2 regions of the Herbaspirillum lusitanum genome follow, and region 1 is predicted to be linked to the other one. Evidence: predicted binding sites of a transcription regulator. Region 1 holds the regulator's gene; the other holds the start of a gene.
What was found. Region 1 encodes FliA, which starts transcription of late flagellar genes. Its sites were predicted from a motif close to CTAAAGTTTNNNNNNNNNNNGCCGNTA; they were not measured.
Positions count from the first base shown of each region.

Region 1 (9,562 bases):
ATCGATTTTCAGCGGGACCGGATCGCCCCCAACCACCGTTCCGAGCCAGCCGGTCAGGTACGCGCCCTTTTCGCTCGGGTTGATGATGTAGCCGTCCTTGTCCAGCTGGAACTGGCCATTGCGGGCATACATCGGCGACTGGTCGGTCAGGCTGCCCTGCATGCGGAAGAAGCCGTCGCCGTTGATGGCGATGTCGAGCGGATTATTGGTGGTGGTGACGTTACCCTGGGTGAACGCCTGTTGCACGTTGGCGACCGCGACACCGATGCCGACCGGCGAGTTGCCGGAACGGTTCATCGAGTTGGCGTACATGTCGGCGAACTGTGCCTGTGCCGATTTGAAACCCACTGTGCTGGCGTTGGCAACGTTGTTGCCGATCACGTCGAGACTCTTCGACGCCCCTGCCAAGCCACTCAGGCCTTGTTGAAAACTCATTTGATTCTCCTTGTGCTGGAAGCCGTCAGTGGATTAGAGGATTTGGATAACGTCGGTCGGCTTGATGGTGCCGATATTCGATACATTCAGTTTCACGCCGTCGGCGCCTGTGCTGACGCTGGCGACCGTGCCGAAGGACAGCGCGGCGGCGTCCACGGCGGTGCCGGCGCTGGTCGCGGCGACGGTGAAGGTGTACTGACCGTCGGCGGCCTTGGTGCCGGCGTCGTTGGTGCCGTCCCAGATGACCGGCACGGTGCCTGCAGCCTGGCTGCCCAGATCCATCTGGCGCACGACGGCGCCGGTGGTCGCATCACGGATGGTGACCTTGATGCTGTCGGCATTGGCGCCGAGCTGCACGCCGAACACGGCCTTCTGCGTGGTGGTCTCGGTACCGTCGGCAGCCTTGGTGGTGTCGGAAGTCAGGGTCAGGTTGTTGCCCGGAGCCAGCACGCTGTGACCGATCATGTTGGCTGCCTGCAGCGACTGCGCCGAACCAAGGTTGGACATGAGAGAAGCCAGCGTGGTGTTCAATTGGCTGATGCCCGACACGGTCGACAGCTGCGCCAGCTGAGTGGTCAGTTGCGAGTTGTCCATCGGATTGGTCGGATCCTGATTCTGCATCTGCACGGTCAGCAGCTTCAGGAAGCGATTCTGGATCGCTTCCGGGCTGTTGTCGTTCAGGCTCGAAGTATTGGAGGTCGATGTCGACGTGCCATTCATTGACGACAGCAAATCGTTGGAAACAGTAGTCATGATTAAGATCTTCCTTATTGACCGATGGTGAGGGTTTTCATCAACATATTCTTGGCGGTATTCATCGTCTCGACGTTGGTCTGATACGAACGCGATGCGGAGATCATGTTGACCATCTCCTCGACCGGATTGACATTCGGCATGGCGACGTAGCCGTTGTTGTCGGCCATCGGGTGCTTGGGGTCGTACATCAGCTTGGGCGGCGCCTGGTCTTCGACGATCTGGCTGACCTGCACGCCGCTGTTTTCGATGTTGCCGAACGGGACCGCCTTGAACACCACTTGCTTGGCCTTGTACGGCTTGCCGTCCGGGCCGGTTGCACTGTCGGCGTTGGCGATGTTGCTGGCAACCGTATTGAGGCGCTGCGATTGCGCGCTCATGGCAGAACCGGCGACGTTGAAAATATTGGAAAGAGACATGATGATCAGCCTGGTTGGATGGCGGCGAGCAGACCTTTGATCTGCGCATTGACGGCGGTGATGCCTGCTTCGTAACGCACCGCGTTGTCGGTGAACTGATTGCGTTCGACATCCATGTCGACGGTGTTGCCGTCCACACTGCTCTGGGTCTCCTTGCGATACAGCAGCGGCGAGCCGCCGATACCGCCGTCGCCCGTCGCCTTGCCGGAAATATGGGCCGACGACGTGCGCGCCAGCTCGACCGGCGGCACTGTGCTCGATTTGCCCGCCATGGCCCCTTGCAGGGTCTTGGCGAAGTCGATGTCGCGCGCCTTGTAATTCGGTGTATCCGCGTTGGCGATGTTGGACGCCAGCAATTGCTGACGCTGGGCGCGCAAATTCAGCGCCGTTTCATTGAATCGCAGATAATCATCCAGTTTTGCAGCCATCTAACCCTCCTGACGTACCCTTCACAAAGTACGCATCATGCCGATAATGGGATTTACACACCATTGGATCATAAGGCTCCCCCTCAAACTCTAATGCCCGAGAAAGAGAGAAAACTATGCCTTGTTCGACCTTTTGACAGAGTCGGCCGCCGGTACTATTGCTGACAGGATGGCCCTGCCTCCGATCACCCGGGTTGAAAAGTTGTTGTTATGAAATTATTGTCAAAAGTGCTGTTGTCCTTGCTGCTGTTGCTGCCCGCATTCGGGCTGTCTGCGCTGGCGCAAACCACCGAACAGAACACGCCGCCACGCCAGGATCTTGGCGCGCTGCAAAAAATTGCAGAACAGTTCATGAAGGTGCAGACAACCGGCTTGTCCGGCACCGTCAATATCGCCGTCGAACCGGCCGACAGCCGCTTGAACCTCGCCGCCTGCACGTCGCCGCAAGCCTTCATGCCCAATGGCGGTCGCCTGTGGGGCCGCACTACCATTGGCGTCAAGTGCATCGCGCCGTCGCCGTGGACAATCTACCTGCGCGCCACCGTGCAGGTCATTGCAGAATACATTGTCACCGCGGCGCCGCTGGCGCAAGGCCAGATCATCGGCCCGAACGACATCACCAAGGTCAAGGGCGACCTCTCGAATTTGCCCAACGGCATCATTACCGATTCGTCCCAGGCCATCGGGCGCACAGCCAACATCTCGCTGGCGCTGGGCGCCCCGATACGCCAGGATGCATTGCGCAGCAACCGCGTGGTGCAGCAAGGCCAGGCGGTACGCGTGGTGTCCACCGGTCCGGGCTTCCAGATCACCACCGAAGCGCGTGCCTTGACCAACGGCAGCGAGGGGCAAATGGTGCAAGCAAAAACGTCTGCCGGCCAGGTCGTGAGCGGGATTGCGAAGGCCGGCGGCATCCTTGAAATCAATTACTGACAAGAAACCTTTTGACGGGCGACAAAAGTATTAAAGTTTGCGGAAAAATGGCCGATAATCTAGGCAACAGGCGGGTCACAGAACCCTAACCCATTAAGGATACTGCCGTGAACGTTAATGACGCCCTCAAAACAGGCAAAGGCTTACCGGAAATCGCGCAACCCCAGGCGCGCTCCGCGAACAGCAATGCCGGTGCCGCACCAGCAAAGACAGACAGCGACGCATCTACCGCAGCCAATGTCCAGTTGTCTTCGCAATATCAATCGCTGGGCGTGAAAGCCGCTGCTACCGGCAGCACTTTCGACGCTAAAAAAGTTGCTGAGATCAAGGCTGCCATCGCTAACGGCACCTTCCAGGTCGATCCCGAGAAAGTCGCCAACGGCTTGTTCGACACCGTCAAAGATCTGATCGGCTCCCGCAAGACTTAACGTAACGACAACGCAATGACAAGTAATTCGCTCCTGCCATCTCATACACTCGCTGACGAAAAGCACGTCGCGTCGCGCCTGGTGGCGGCATTGCAGCAAGAGCAGGATTTGCTCAGCGGCAATGGCGATGCTGACAAGATTCCGGAAATCATCAATGACAAGGCCAATATTGTCGCCAACATGGCAACATTGGCTGATCAGCGCCACAAGGCGCTGGCTGCGTTGGGATTCACGGCCGGCGAGAACGGCATGCAATCATGGATCGAACAACACGGTTCGGCCGAAGACAAGCAAGTGTGGGAAGAACTGTTTGCGCTGGCGCAATCCGCGCGCGAACTGAATCGTCTCAATGGCCTGTTGATCGGCAAGCAAATGGCGATCAACCAGAACGCCATGAACATCCTGCAAGGCAAAAGCAACGGCTCCTTCTACGGTCCTGACGGCCAATCGAGCCTGCGCAGCTCGGGCCGACCGCTCGGCATCGGCTGATTTTTCCTCGCACCAGAATTTGAAAAGCCCGTTCGCGAGAACGGGCTTTTTGCTTTATGGCGCCGGCTTGGGATGCACTGGCTGAATGGGCTGAGCGACCTTGCCGCCCTCTTCTGCAAACGGCACCTCGGTGGCCTGTTCCGCCAATCGCGACAGGATCATCACGTCGACGCGACGATTGCGCAACCGTCCTTCAGGCGTATCGTTGGAAGCCACTGCCTGGTTCGATCCATGCCCCACCGCCGTCAGGCGCAGGTCGGCGATGCCCTGGTTGTTGAACAGCCGTGCCACCGTGCTGGCGCGCACCGCCGACAACTCCCAGTTGGAAGGAAACACGCTGGTGTTGATCTGCGTATTGTCGGTGTGGCCCTCGATCTGGATCGCGTGATCGTCGTTCTTCAGCACGCGGGCGATGGCGATCAGGGTTTCTTCCGACTCCCTGCTGACCTTGGCGTCGCCGGGTGCGAACAGGACATTGGCGTTGATCTCGACATTGACGCCGACACTTGTTTGCGTGACCCGCACCTTGCCCTCCTGCACCAGCGGCGCCAGCACTTGCAGGATGTCGCGCGCCATGTCGGTCATGCGCTCTTTTTCACGGCGCAGCGCTTCGTTGCTGCGCGGCTTCTGCAGGGTAATCTTAGGTGCGACGGATTGCTGGGTGCCTTGGCCGCCGGCCTGGACGACAATCGGAGCCGTCGACACCGGCTCCTTGCCGAAGGCGTTGATCAGCGAGTCGGCGAGGATTTTGTACTTGCCTTCATTGACCTGCGAAATGGCATACATGACGACGAAAAAGGCAAACAGCAGCGTGATGAAGTCGGCATAGGAAACCAGCCAGCGCTCGTGGTTCTCATGCTCTTCTTCCCGTTTTTTTCGCGCCATGATGAGTGGATGCCTCAGTAGATCATGTAGTGACGAAATACGACTCTGCGCGCTCCTGGATGACGCGCGGATTGTCGCCGCTGGCGATGCCGAACAAGCTGTCGGCCACCATGTCGCGCCGGTTCACTTCCACTGCAAGCAGTTCCTTGAGCTTGTTGGCCACCGGCAGGAAGAACAGATTGGCCAGGCCGACGCCGTAGATGGTCGCCACGAAAGCCACCGCAATGCCGCCGCCCAGCTTGGCGGGGTCGGATAAATTTTCCATCACGTGGATCAGGCCGAGCACCGCGCCGAGGATGCCGATCGTCGGCGAATAGCCGCCAGCCGCTTCCCATATCTTGAGGGCCTGGCGTTGGCGGGTCTCGTAAGCGGTGGTGTCGACCTCGAGAATGTCGAGCAGCTTGGCCGGTGTGATGCCATCGATCAGCAGGCGCAAACCTTTCTTGACGAAAGGATCGCTGCTGTCGTTCATGTGTTCTTCGAGATGCAGCAAACCTTCGCGCCGCGAGATACCGCTCCAGACCGTGATGTTGTCGATCAGTTTGCGGTGATTGTGAACCGGTGGAGAAAATACCCAGGACAGCAATTTGACGCCATGGACGAAATTGTCGAGCCTGGTTTGCAGCAGCACGGCGCCGATGGTGCCGGCAAAGACAATCAGGAAAGCGGTCGGCTGCAGGATCGAACCGAGATGGCCTCCTTCGAGCAGCAAGCCCAGCAAGATGCCGCCCAACGCCAGCAGTAATCCTCCTACGCTACTCCAGTCCACGCCTGCTCCCTCAAGGTCGAGCGCATGCGGGCGATGGCCTGGCTGTGCAGCTGGCAAACCCGCGATTCCGAGACGCCCATGACGGCGCCGATTTCCTTCAAGTTCATTTCCTGTTCATAGTACAGGCCCATGAGGATTTTTTCACGCTCGGGCAAGGCTTTGATCGAATCGATGACGGCATCGCGGAAACCACCGTTGATCAGGTTCTGCAACGGGTCGTCGGTATCGCGGGTCTGGTAGCGATCGAGGAAATGCTCATGGCCGCCGTCGGCGTCATGGAAGTCTTCGTAGTAGATCAGCTGATGGCCGCCGCATTCGGTCAGCATGTCCTGATATTCCGGCAAGCTCAGTTTGAGCTGCGTGGCGACTTCGGCCTCCTGCGGCGGACGACCGAGTTGCTGCAACAGGACGTGGATGGCTTCTTCGATCTTGCGGGTATTCTGACGGATGCTGCGCGGCAGCCAGTCGCTGCTGCGCAGTTCATCCAGCATGGCGCCGCGAATACGCTGCACGGCATAGGTTTCGAACTGCGCGCCGTGCGTTTCCTCATAGCGATTGACGGCATCAAGCAGACCGATCATGCCTGCCTGAATCAAGTCGTCCACTTCCACGCTGGGCGGAAGCTTTGCCTTCATCTGATGCGCCAGCTTTTTCACAAGCGCCGCATGCAGCTGGAGCAAGTCGTTCTTGGCCGTCTTTCCTTTGACGTTATACATAGAACTCATCTCGTCAATAATGGTGAGTGCGAACGATCATGCAATGCAAGGCGCGTCATACTCCGAGACTTGCACCATCGGTCGCCATACCGTACGTGCCCTTGGTGAGGTTGGATAACGAAAACTGATCGGCCAGGCGCTTGAACGCAAGCGTCGCGCCAGCCAGCGGAAATGCTTCCAGCACGGTGCGGCCCTGCCCCGATGCACGACGGATGTGTTCGTCTGCCGGGATGGAACCCATGAAATGCAATTGCGCCGCCAGGTAACGATTGGCGGCCTGCGCCATGTTGGCGTACACCATCTGCGCTTCCGCGTCCGAGCCGCCGCTCACGAGCAGGTTGAAAGGACGGCGGCCGAGCTTGTCGCTGAGGCCCTTGAGCAAAACGTACGCCGCCTTGATCGAGGTCGGGCTGGTCGACATGTGCACCACGATCTCGCCCATTTCCATGGCCGGCACCGGCAGCAGCTCGTCGTCGTTCAGTTCGCCGTTGATGAGCGTGATGTCGGATTCTTCCGTCAGGCCGTCGAAAATTTGCGCCAGCCGCGAGGCTTGCGGATGGGTCGAAGCCGATACATTCTTGCGCGACAGGCGCGCCAGCGCAAAACCTTCCGGCACCATGCGCACCGCTTCATCCAGATGCCGCTCCTGACGCGCGACGTCGAGCAGTGTCGCCACGGCGATACCGCCGAAACGCGACAAGATCACCGAGGGCGTCATGCAAGCGTCGACCAACAATGCGTTGTGGTCAGCGGCGGCAAGAGAGGCTGCCAGATTGATCAGCATCGCGCCTTTTTCGTCGTCGGGAAGAACCGAGAAGAAAGTGAACACGCGCGGCGTCGGACGCTCCAGCATCCGTCGCAGTCCTTCCGCTTGATCAACGTCATAGCTAGCCAAGGATCACCTCCCGCAGGCTTTTGTCATTCATGGCCGTGGCCGTCGGTCCGACTACCACCGGCAACTCGGCATCCTGGAACTCGAACGGCGCAGTTTCACGCTTCAGTTTAAAGGCGCGGTCAGCCAGATACAACCTGTTGGCAACATGCAAATCTTCCGGCACGCGCTGACCGTTCGCGACGTAATACAGATTCAGTTTTTGACGGATGACAACATCGAGCACGTTGCCGATGGTTGCCGCTTCGTCGAGCTTGGTAATGATGCAACCTGCCAGGCCATCGCCGGAATAGGCGCTTACCACTTCATTGAGCGTGCCGCCGGTCGCCGTTGCATTGAGGCACAACAGGCGTTTGATGTCGGTGCCTGCGCCCGACAGCATGGCGGCCTGTTCGGCTACCATCTGGTCGCGCTGGCCCATGCCGGCGGTATCGATCAGGACAGTATGTTTGCCGCGCAGTTCGTCGAGTGCGATACGCAAATCGGATTCATCTTTGACCGAATGCACCATCACGCCGAGAATCTTGCCGTAAATGCGCAGTTGCTCGTAGCCGCCGATACGATAGCCGTCGGTGGTGATCAGCGCCAGCTTGCCGGGGCCGTGACGCATCACGCAACGCGCCGCCAGTTTCGCGGTCGTGGTCGTTTTGCCAACGCCGGTAGGACCGACCAATGCATAGACGCCGCCTTCCTCCAGCAACTCGTTTTCGTTGGCCATGGTCATCAGATTCTTGGCCAGCACCGACTTGACCCAGAACATGGCGTCTTGCGATTTCGGGCTTTGCGGCAGGTTCTCGGTGATCAGGCGCGACAGGCTGGCGCTGAAACCGGCGGCCAGCATTTCACGCATGATCGCGGCCTTGGCCGGCTCGCGCTTTTGCGTGCCGCCCCAGGAGATTTCCGCCAGTTGAGTTTCCAGTACGCCGCGCATGGAGCGAATTTCGCTCATGACGTCGGACAGGATTTCGTCGTAATCCTTGCCGTCGAATTCAGCCATGACGCCGGCCTGCTGCGGACGCGCTGCAGCTGCAGAGGCGGCAGCTGCCTTCGGGCCGGCAGCGACTTGCGCCGGCGTCAGCGCTTGTGCCTGCTGTTCCTTGGCGCTGGCGCGTGCGGCATTGCGGGTGCGCCAGACGCGGGCGTCGGCTTGCGCCGTATTGTGTTCGACCGGCATTGATGCGCCGGGGCTCTGCGCTTGCTGTTCGACGCGTGTGCGCGGCACGGCAGCCTGCAGCGACTGTTGCGGCGCAGGCGGTCGGCGCACGGCCGGACGCGGCACGGCGTCCTTGGACATGGCCGGCACCACCAGCGACGACATGTCTTCGTTGGCCATGGCCAGGATCTCGACACCGTCGTCGATATTCCGGTTGGAGAGAATGACGGCGTCAGGTCCCAGCGCTTCGCGCACCTGGCGCCATGCGTCTCGCGACGAACCTGCAATAAATTTTTTGACGTTCATGCTTGCCCTCCAACTAGGCTGGTAACTTTAATCGTTTTCGAATCAGGAACTTCAGCGTGTGAAAGCACCCGGAGTTGAGGCATTGCGCGTCGCAAGAAGCGCGCCAGCAATGCCCGCAAAGGACCCGGGACCAACAATACCGGGGTTAAACCCAACTGCTCTTGATGACGTGCTGCGTTTTCTGTTTGGGTAATCAGTGTATCGGCCAGACCAGGCTCGATGCCGCCGCCCTCCGGTCCGCTTGCCTGCATCGCCTGCATCAGCAGACGTTCCAGCTTGTTGTCCAGCGTCATGACCGACAGCTCGCTCTCGGTCGGGAAAATCTGCTGCACGATCGCGCGGCCCAGGGCAATGCGCACGATGGCGGTCAGTTCGTTCGGCTCCTGCACGCGCGGCGCATGCTCGGCCAGGGTTTCGATAATAGTCCGCATATCGCGGATATGCACGCCTTCGATGAGCAGGTTTTGCAACACTTTCTGAACCGTGCCCAGCGGCAATGCCTTCGGCACCAGATCCTCGACCAGCTTCGGCGCGTCCTTGCCGATGTGATCGAGCAATTGCTGCACTTCCTGACGACCCAGCAATTCGGCCGCGTGGACGGTGATCAAATGATTGAGGTGAGTAGCGATGACGGTGCCGGTATCGACCACGGTGTAACCCATGGTCTGCGCCATTTCGCGCATGTTGCTTTCGATCCAGACCGCCGGCAGGCCGAACGCAGGGTCGGTGGTCATCAGGCCCGGCAGCGGGCCGGTGACCATGCCCGGATTGATCGCCAGGAACTGGCCGAAAGTGGCCTCTCCCTTGCCGATTTCCACGCCCTTCAAGGCGATGCGATAGGCCGACGGTTTGAGTTCGAGGTTGTCGCGAATATGGACCGGCGGCGACAGGAAACCGACTTCCTGCGCGAATTTCTTGCGAATGCCCTTGATCCGGCGCAGCAGTTCACCGCCCTG
Region 1 is NZ_QXFG01000008.1:152,037-161,598, reverse strand. Features, by position in the region: gene flgE (flagellar hook protein FlgE) at 1-435, opposite strand, end outside; gene DXT88_RS09180 (flagellar hook assembly protein FlgD) at 469-1,188, opposite strand; gene flgC (flagellar basal body rod protein FlgC) at 1,203-1,607, opposite strand; gene flgB (flagellar basal body rod protein FlgB) at 1,613-2,035, opposite strand; gene flgA (flagellar basal body P-ring formation chaperone FlgA) at 2,246-2,968, shown strand; gene flgM (flagellar biosynthesis anti-sigma factor FlgM) at 3,076-3,396, shown strand; gene DXT88_RS09155 (flagella synthesis protein FlgN) at 3,412-3,885, shown strand; gene motD (flagellar motor protein MotD) at 3,940-4,770, opposite strand; gene DXT88_RS09145 (flagellar motor protein) at 4,793-5,539, opposite strand; gene DXT88_RS09140 (RNA polymerase sigma factor FliA) at 5,521-6,255, opposite strand; gene DXT88_RS09135 (MinD/ParA family ATP-binding protein) at 6,311-7,108, opposite strand; gene flhF (flagellar biosynthesis protein FlhF) at 7,143-8,606, opposite strand; gene flhA (flagellar biosynthesis protein FlhA) at 8,603-9,562, opposite strand, start outside.

Region 2 (9,562 bases), on a different contig from region 1:
TGAAATCTATCAGCATGGCAGTAGATGGGAATCTACTTGTCCAATGGCGCCTGATACGGTCTCGCGGACAGTCGGAAGAGCAGACTGAAGCTATACAACCACTCGATGAATTCGCCAAATGGGCGAAGGCATTAAAGCAGACGCTCTCAAAAGATCTCGAACATCACCTAAGTAGGCAATAAATTTATCTGGATGTGGCCTAGCAGGCCTTAAGAAAGTGAGAAAAACAATGGATAAGATCAAATGCCCGCATTGCGATAAAAATTGCATTCCTAAACTGTGGCACTATCGGCCAGCCTTCGGCACTTTCAGATATATGGTGACGCAGCATCTATGCCCATTTTGTGGTGGGGTGATGTACGAGTCTGGAGGGAAACTCACGGCCTTGGGTTGGTCAGTGACTGTATTGATGGGCGCGATCTTCTGCGTCGGCTTCATTGCCCAGTTATTTAAGAGCAAGAACATTATCGACATATCTATTGGACTTGGATCTTTAGCCTTCTGGGGATTCATTGCGTATCAGCTATTCAAGCGGTTTTCCAAGCGTAGGAGATAGTTTTGCAAGATTCAAAGGGATATTGGCTCAATTTCTTCCTTCGCTTTTTCCGGAAAATATTTCGCTTGATGAATATCACATGTAAGCAAATAAAAATCTGCCATGTTGCTATTTCTTGATTTCGATGGCGTCCTGCACCCTGCAATCTACAAAAATAATTCCGATCTATTTTGTCGGCGCTCCCTATTGGAAAATTCTTTAAGAAATTGCCAGCACGTCGACGTTGTAATCACTTCTACCTGGCGTGAAAATCGTACTCTCGAAGAATTGCGATCATTATTTAGTACTGATATTCGGTCGCGCATCATCGGCAAGACACCCAATTGGCGTGACATTCAAAGTCCCAGCGAGATGGGCTCTTATGTCCGACAAGCCGAAGTTAAAAGCTGGCTTCTGCATGCCGATAAAAATTGGGAATCATGGGTAGTTCTTGATGATCAACCGCATTTGTTTCGTCCATTCTTATCGAATCTTGTACGCACAGATCCCGCCATAGGATTGACGAATGAAATATGTCTCATTCTTGAGGAGAAATTAAGTTCTATCTAACCATCACTTATACAAACAGCCATTAGGTCAAATTTTCACTCTAGCCACAGCACTGAGGCCTTCAATACCTCGTTCCGCACTCCCCCTCATCTGAGCTTTCCATGCAATATCGGCACACAGAATTTCTTTAAAAACAGTACCGTAAGTCAAACATCCATAAAGCGAAGAGCCATGTCTCAACATCTATTCGATGAAGAATATGTAAATTTAGTCCGGCGTCAGATAGCGTCAGTTGCAAAGGCTATGCTGGCTAATGAAATAAGTTTCTTGCTGGGTGCGAGAAAAATTTCGTTGTTACGACACACGATTTCCATGGAAAATGACGACGTCGATTTGTTAACGTTGATCACGATTGATGCTGAAACGGAGCATCTTCCCTTGGAAAAACCTGACAAATATTCGAAAAACCGAAACCAAGCGGATATTGAAGCGGAAATCGAAGCGTCTGAAATATGGGCTAGAATTTTTGGCGAGTCTGCTTGTGAATCTTTAGCGCGACGTTTCAGTTATATCTAGGCAGTCAGATAGCAGACAAAATAGTTGACTCCTAACGGCAAGAAGGCCAACCTCAAACTTGAGGTGACGCCGCAGATCACACCCGACGGCAACGTCATCCTCAGCGTCGACATCAACAAGGACAGCCGCGGCACCGCCACGCCGGGCGGATTGGCAATCAACACCAAACACGTCAAGACGCTGGTTCAGGTGGAAAACGGCGGCACCGTGGTGATCGGCGGCATCTACACGCAGACGGAATCGAACACCGTTTCCAAGGTGCCGTTGCTGGGCGACATCCCGGTGCTGGGCAATCTGTTCCGGCATAGCGCCCGCATCGACCACAAGACGGAACTGCTGATCTTCCTCACGCCCAAAATCGTCGCCGACCGCAATTTCTTGCGGTAGCGGACTCAAAAGGGATCAAAAAGCATGTTTTTCCCGATATTTCCCCGACAACCGCGTAACAGACGGTAAAATCGTCTGTTGCAGCTGGTTGCGCAAGGCAGGCCGAAAGACCAACAATACAGGCCTCCAGCGACCAGCTATCCGGACAATTCCGCAGTGAAAAATCGTATATGAGTGGAAGCATTTTTCTTGTCGGCCTGATGGGCGCCGGCAAGACAACGATAGGGCGCGCCCTGGCGAAAAAACTGAACAAGCGCTTCGTCGACTCCGATCACGAGATCGAGTCACGCACCGGCACAACCATTCCCGTGATTTTTGAAATCGAAGGCGAGGAAAGTTTTCGCAAGCGCGAGGCCGACGTCATCCGCGAACTGAGCGCCCAGCAGGACATCGTCCTGGCCACCGGCGGCGGCGCCATCCTGCGTGCAGAAACGCGCGCCTACCTGAAGCAGCGCGGCACCGTGATTTATCTGCGCGCCGGCATCAACCAGATCCTGCAACGCACCGGCCGCGACAAGAACCGCCCGCTGCTGCAAACCGCCGATCCGCGCCGCAAGCTCGAAGAACTGTCGCGCCAGCGCGATCCGTATTACCGCGAAGTGGCCGATTTCGTCATCGAGACCGGCCGCCCCAACGTGCAGTTCCTGGTGCAGGCGATCCTGAGCCAGCTCGAATTGACACCCAAACAGACTGCCGATGCCGCCTCTGCGCCGGCGACCTCCTCCGCACAACCAGCCGCCTACGCCGAACCTGCCATGACCGCATCCACCTTCGCCCCCGTTGCCCTGCAAGTCGAATTGGGAGAGCGCAGCTACCCGATCACCATCGGCCACGATCTGCTGTCGAACCCCGAATTGTTGACGCGCCACGTCGCCGGCAAGCGCGTCGCGGTCGTCACCAACGACAAGGTCGGTCCGCTGTATCTTCCGCGCGTGCGCAAGCTGCTCGAAGACGCCGGCAAGCAGGTCACCGAAATCGTGCTGCCCGACGGTGAGGAACAAAAAACCTGGGTCAGCCTGATGAAAGTGTTCGATGTCCTGCTCGCCGAAAAATGCGATCGCAAGACCACGCTGGTCGCACTCGGCGGCGGCGTCATCGGCGACCTTACCGGCTTCGCCGCAGCCTCGTACATGCGCGGCGTACCGTTCGTGCAGATCCCGACCACGCTGCTGTCGCAGGTCGATTCGTCGGTGGGCGGCAAGACCGGCATCAACCACCCGCTCGGCAAGAACATGATCGGCGCGTTCTACCAGCCGCAAGCCGTGATCGCCGACACCGCCACGCTGCATACGCTGCCGCCGCGCGAACTGGCGGCCGGCCTGGCCGAAGTGATCAAGCACGGCGCCATCATCGACGCCGCCTTCTTCGACTGGATCGAAGCCAACATCGGCAAGCTGGTGGCCAAGGACAATGCCGCGCTGGCCTACTCGATCCAGCGCTCCTGCGAAATCAAGGCCGACGTGGTGCGCCAGGACGAACGCGAAGGCGGCCTGCGCGCCATCCTCAACTTCGGCCACACCTTCGGCCACGCCATCGAAAACGGCCTCGGCTACGGCCAATGGCTGCACGGCGAAGCAGTCGGTTGCGGCATGGCGATGGCGGCCGATCTGTCGCATCGTCTCGGCTACATCGACGCCGCCTCGAAGGACCGCCTGACCGCACTGGTGAAAGCCGCCGGCCTGCCGGTGACGGCGCCCGATCTGGGCACGCAACGCTGGCTGGAACTGATGGAAGTGGACAAGAAAAACGAAGGCGGCGCGATCAAGTTCATTTTGATCAAGCCGCTGGGCCAGCCGCTGATCACCAACGTGCCGCAGGAACTCCTGCTGCAGACGCTGGCGGCCTGCGTACAAACCCGAAGCTGACGACGACGGCTGCAGAACATCATTGTGTCGCCGTCGATTGAAGAGCCTGCATTGAAGCACCTGAATGAGTTCCTGACATGACCCAAGACGCGCCGCTCCACCTTGCACCTTATGCCGCACACGCAGCAACATCGACAGGGCGGCGCTTCTCCGAACCTGCGCCCGGATCGCGCACCGAATATCAGCGCGACCGCGACCGCATCATCCATTCCACCGCGTTCCGCCGCCTCGAATACAAGACCCAAGTCTTCGTTAATCATGAAGGCGACCTGTTCCGCACGCGCCTGACCCACAGCATCGAAGTCGCCCAGATCGCGCGCTCCTGCGCACGCAACCTGCGTCTGAACGAGGACCTGGTGGAAGCCATCTCGCTGGCGCACGACCTCGGCCACACGCCCTTCGGCCACGCCGGCCAGGACGAACTCAATAGCTGCATGAAGGACTTCGGCGGTTTCGAGCACAACTTGCAAAGCCTGCGCGTGGTCGACGACCTCGAACAGCACTATGGCGCCTTCGATGGCCTCAACCTGATGTTCGAAACACGCGAAGGCATCCTCAAGCATTGCTCGCCGGCCAACGCTCGCCAGCTCGGCGCCATCGGCCAGCGCTTCATCGACAAGAAGCAGCCGAGCCTGGAAGCGCAACTGGCCAACCTGGCCGATGAGATCGCCTATAACAACCACGACATCGACGACGGCCTGCGTTCCGGCCTGCTGACGATTGCGCAACTGGGCGAGGTGGATTTCTTCGCGCGCCATCAACGCGAAGCGGAATCAGCCTATCCGGGCATCACCGGCCGCCGCGCCATCAATGAAACCGTGCGCCGCATGATCAATACCCTGATCGTCGATCTGATCCAGACCTCGCAGGAGAATATCGCCGCCGTTGCGCCGCGCAGCATCGAAGATGTGCGCAATGCCGCGCCGCTGATCGCCTTTTCCGAACCGATGCAGCAAGAGGCCGCAGTGCTCAAGCGCTTCCTCCGCCAGAACCTGTATCGCCACTACCAGGTCAACCGCATGACCGCCAAGGCGCGCCGCATCATCGCCGAATTGTTCCAGGCGTTTCTGTCGCAACCGACTTTGTTGCCGCCCGACTACGTGGTCGCAGGGCAGGATGAGGAAGGCATACGCCGCCAGGCGCGCCAGGTGTCGGACTACATTGCCGGCATGACTGACCGTTACGCCATGCGCGAACACCGGCGCTTGTTCATGGTGGAAGAACTGTAGAAAAAAATTCTGACGCGGTTCGTATATCGTCAAGATTCAGCCGGTTTGTGGGCCCAATTCGCATAAATGCATTGCCTCCTCGTTCATCGTTGCTACTCTGAATAGCACGACAAAACCATCTCCACGGCCAACAACCGGTGGAGGTGTCGAGACCATGCGAATACCCTTCCTTTCCGTGCGGCACATCGTCGCGCCGGCCCTCTTTTCTTTGTGTTGCCATGCCCATGGACAATTCAATCCCACCGAACCTGCCGGCAACAACGACATCGTCGTCGGCCAGTCTGCTGATCTGAGCGGCCCCTACGCCAAGCTCACGCGCCAGTTCATCACCGGCGCAAACGTCTACTTCGCCCAACTCAACAGCCGCGGCGGGATAACGGGCCGCCGGGTCAGGTTGATGACGCTGGACGACCAGAACGACCCCACCCTGGCGCTCAAGAATACCCAGGACCTGCTCGACGAACACAAGGCCATCGCGCTGTTCGGCTATATCGGCGCGCAAACCACCGCCGCCGTATTGCCGCTGATCAACGAACGCAAGGTGCCGTATTTCGCCCCCGTGACGGGATCCTGGATTGTGTACGCCGCGTTCAACCGGCATGTCTTCACCATACGCGCGAGCTATGCCAATGAATACGACTACCTGTTTTCGCGCTTTACGCAGATGGGACTGAAACGGCTGGCGATCTTCAATGATGCTACGGGACTGCCGCACAACGCCATGATGAAAACCAAAATCAGTAATGCAAATGCACAGCTGGTCGCCTCGGAAAGCATCATGGGACAAAATGTAGCCAAGATCGCCGACAAGCTCTTGGAAAGCCGACCCGACGTGGTGCTGATCATGAGCATTTCTCAAAACGTCAACAGCGCTTTGATACGAAGCCTGCGCGCCAAAGGCTATCTCGGTTACTTCTATTGCGCCTCGCTGGTGTGCAGCCCGCTGTTGACCAGCGATCTCGAAGAAGCGGCCAGCGGCCTGATCATTTCGCAAATCGTGCCGCATCCCTGGAAAGCGCGCACGCCCATCGTGCACGAATACCAAAAGGCGATGCGCATCGCCAGGGTCGGACAGTTCAGCTATCTCGGACTCGAAGGTTATATCGCAGCAAAAGTGCTGGCGGAAGGTCTCAGCCGCGCCAGCCACAGACTGACGCACGAGAAATTGATTGTCGCGCTGGAAACAGTGAACAACAAAACCTATGACCACGCCGGCTACCAAATCAATTTTTCGCCGTCCAGCCATCAGGGCTCGACCTATGTCGACGTGACGACAATGGATAAGACCGGCGTCATCCAGCCTTAGATAATTTCGCCGCAAGCGATTTGAGAGACAGGATCATCGCTCTCATGGGGCGAGGCGCACGATAACTGCAAGACAGTATTTCCCAAAAACAATGATCGTCTTAATTTCAGTGAAAACGATACGTATTGTCTCGATTCTGTTCATAAATTCTTACAAATGAAGTTGGGATTGCGACCTTCAGATTTCCGTCAGCATGCCGTAAGTTGAGGATGGACTGCCATTTCCCCTCCTTCTTGCGTGCGGTCCTTGTACAGGAGACCTGCCATGTCTATCAGCACCAACACGATTAACACCAACACACCGGCCACCAGCCTGCCGGCGACCAACGATGCCGCCGCCACCGACGACGCCGCCAAGACGGAAGGCGCGTCCGGCGCGTCAGATATCAAACTGACGCCGGCCATTGCCAAGCAACAGCTGAATGCAGCCATCCTGCAATCGTCGCTGGAAGTCTCGCTGTCGTCGCAGAACGATCCGCTGTCGCTGGTCTACAAGTCGGCGATCGAAAATCTCAACGAGATCCTGAAACCGGAACTTGGCGACAACGCCATCCAGAACGCCGCGTCGCAGGACAACAGCCCGGAAGCTACCGCCGACCGCATCCTGTCGTTCATCAAGAGCGCTTTTGGGCTGTTCAGCCAGAACAGCCCGACCAGCAGCAGCGCTGACGGCACCGATGGTACCGACGGCGCCGATGGCACCGACAACACCAAGCGGGACGCCAACATCGACAAGTTCATGAGCCTCATCCAGAAGGGTGTCGACCAGGGCTTCGATGAAGCGCGCGGCATTCTGTCCAGCCTCAAGGTCCTCAACGGCGACATCGCCAGCAATATCGACAAGACCTATGAAATCCTGAAGAAGGGCATCGCCGATTTCGTTGCGTCGCTGAAGAATCCGACGACCGACGACGGTTCTGTTCCGGCCGACGGCAGCTCCAGCACCACCACCAGCGTGTCGGTATCGGTGTCGGTTTCGGTCACGGCAAGCCGCACCACCATTACCAACGACTGATTCCCCGACCGGCAGCGCCATAGTGTCCTGCAGCCCATGCTGCAGGCGTAAAAAAAGACGCGGCATGCCGCGTCTTTTTTTGTCCGTCGATATTTCCTGCCCCTTCCTGCCGGCGCGCTGCGCCGCAAAGAAGGGATTTTTGCATCAACCCTTGAGCTTGGCGAACGCCGCCGCCATGGCGTTGTTCGCCGGCGCCGGCTGACGCGACTGCTGGCCCTGGTGCTGCGACAGGCGACGTGCATCGTTGCGATCGCCGCGTTGCTCCGGCTTGCTGCCGGCGACCGGGGCGCTGTCGGACAGACGCATGGTCAGCGCGATGCGCTTGCGCTTCTCGTCGACTTCCAGCACCTTCACCTTGACCACCTGGCCCGCTTTGACGACGGTGTGCGGATCCTTGACGAAGGTGTTGGACAACGCCGAGATATGCACCAGACCGTCCTGATGCACACCGATGTCGACGAAGGCGCCGAAGGCGGCGACGTTGGTCACCACGCCTTCGAGGATCATGTCGGGACGCAGGTCCTTGATTTCTTCCACGCCGTCCTTGAAGGTCGCGGTAGTGAACTCGGGACGCGGATCGCGGCCCGGCTTTTCCAGTTCCTTGAGGATGTCGGTGACGGTCGGCACGCCGAATTTTTCGTCGGCGTATTTTGCCGGGCTCAACGATTTGAGCAAGGCGCTTTCGCCCAGCACGCCCTTCACGTCCTTCTTGATGTCGGCCAGGATCTTGTTCACCAGCGGATACGATTCCGGGTGAACCGCCGAGGCGTCGAGCGGATTCTCGCCATTCATCACGCGCAGGAAGCCGGCCGCCTGCTCGAAGGTCTTGTCGCCCAGGCGCGGTACTTCGCGCAAACCGGCGCGCGAGGTGAACATGCCCTTCATGTCGCGATACGACACGATGCTTTGCGCGACGCTGGCGTTGAGGCCGGACACGCGCGCCAGCAGCGGCGCGGAAGCGGTGTTGACGTCGACGCCGACGGCGTTCACGCAATCCTCGACGACGGCGTCGAGCGAACGCGCCAGTTGCGACTGGCCGACGTCATGCTGGTACTGGCCGACGCCGATCGACTTCGGATCGATCTTGACCAGTTCCGCCAGCGGGTCTTGCAGACGACGCGCAATCGATACCGCGCCGCGGATCGACACGTCCAGATCGGGCAATTCCTTCGACGCGAATTCGGAAGCTGAATACACCGACGCGCCGGCTTCCGACACGACGATCTTGGTCAGCTTCAGTTCCGGACGCATCTTGATCAGCTCTTGCGCCAGCTTGTCGGTCTCGCGCGAAGCAGTGCCGTTGCCGATCGAGATCAGCGAGACGTTATGCTTCTCGGCCAGCTTGGCCAGCGTGTGCAGCGAACCTTCCCAGTCATTGCGCGGCTGGTGCGGGAAGATGGCTGTCGTGTCGACCACCTTGCCGGTGGCGTCGACAACGGCCACCTTGACGCCGGTGCGCAATCCCGGATCCAGGCCCATGGTGGCGCGCGGTCCTGCCGGTGCGGCAAGCAACAGATCCTTCAGGTTGCGGGCAAAGACGTTGATCGCTTCGGCTTCGCTGCGCTCGCGCAGGCCGGTCATCAGTTCGGTCTCGAGGTGCATGAACACCTTCACGCGCCATGCCCAGCGCACGGTGTCGGCCAGCCACTTGTCGGCGGGACGGCCCTTGCTGCTGACGCCGAAGCGCGCGGCGATACGGTTTTCGCAGGGGTTGTGCGGCGCGTCCCACTTCGGTTTTTCTTCTTCGGTGTCGAGGCGCAGAACCACCGTCAGCATCTCTTCGCGGCGGCCGCGGAACAAGGCCAGCGCACGATGCGACGGAATCGTGCCAATGGTTTCGGAGTAGTCGAAATAGTCGGCGAATTTTTCACCGGCGTCCTGCTTGCCTTCGATCACCTTGGATTCCACGATGCCGTGTTCGGTGATGTATTCGCGCAATGCCTGCAACAGCTCGGCATCTTCGGCGAAGCGTTCCATCAGGATCTGGCGGGCGCCGTCCAATGCCGCCTTGGCATCGGCCACGCCGGGATTGTCACCGCTGTCGGTGGTGAAGGCGGGCTTGAGGTATTTCGCCGCTTCTTCTTCCGGATTGAGCATCGGGTCGTTCAGCAGCGCGTCGGCCAGTTCGGTCAGGCCGGCT
Region 2 is NZ_QXFG01000010.1:22,896-32,457, forward strand. Features, by position in the region: gene DXT88_RS14860 (hypothetical protein) at 230-556, shown strand; gene DXT88_RS14865 (HAD domain-containing protein) at 659-1,105, shown strand; gene DXT88_RS14870 (hypothetical protein) at 1,277-1,621, shown strand; partial or broken gene DXT88_RS14875 (type IV pilus secretin PilQ) at 1,661-2,008, shown strand; gene aroKB (bifunctional shikimate kinase/3-dehydroquinate synthase AroKB) at 2,179-3,873, shown strand; gene DXT88_RS14885 (deoxyguanosinetriphosphate triphosphohydrolase) at 3,951-5,102, shown strand; gene DXT88_RS14890 (ABC transporter substrate-binding protein) at 5,257-6,408, shown strand; gene DXT88_RS14895 (DUF5610 domain-containing protein) at 6,673-7,422, shown strand; gene DXT88_RS14900 (Tex family protein) at 7,567-9,562, opposite strand, start outside.
Region 2: DXT88_RS14895 (DUF5610 domain-containing protein) is a predicted target of FliA. The motif match lies at 6,584-6,610, and genes of this name have one in related genera.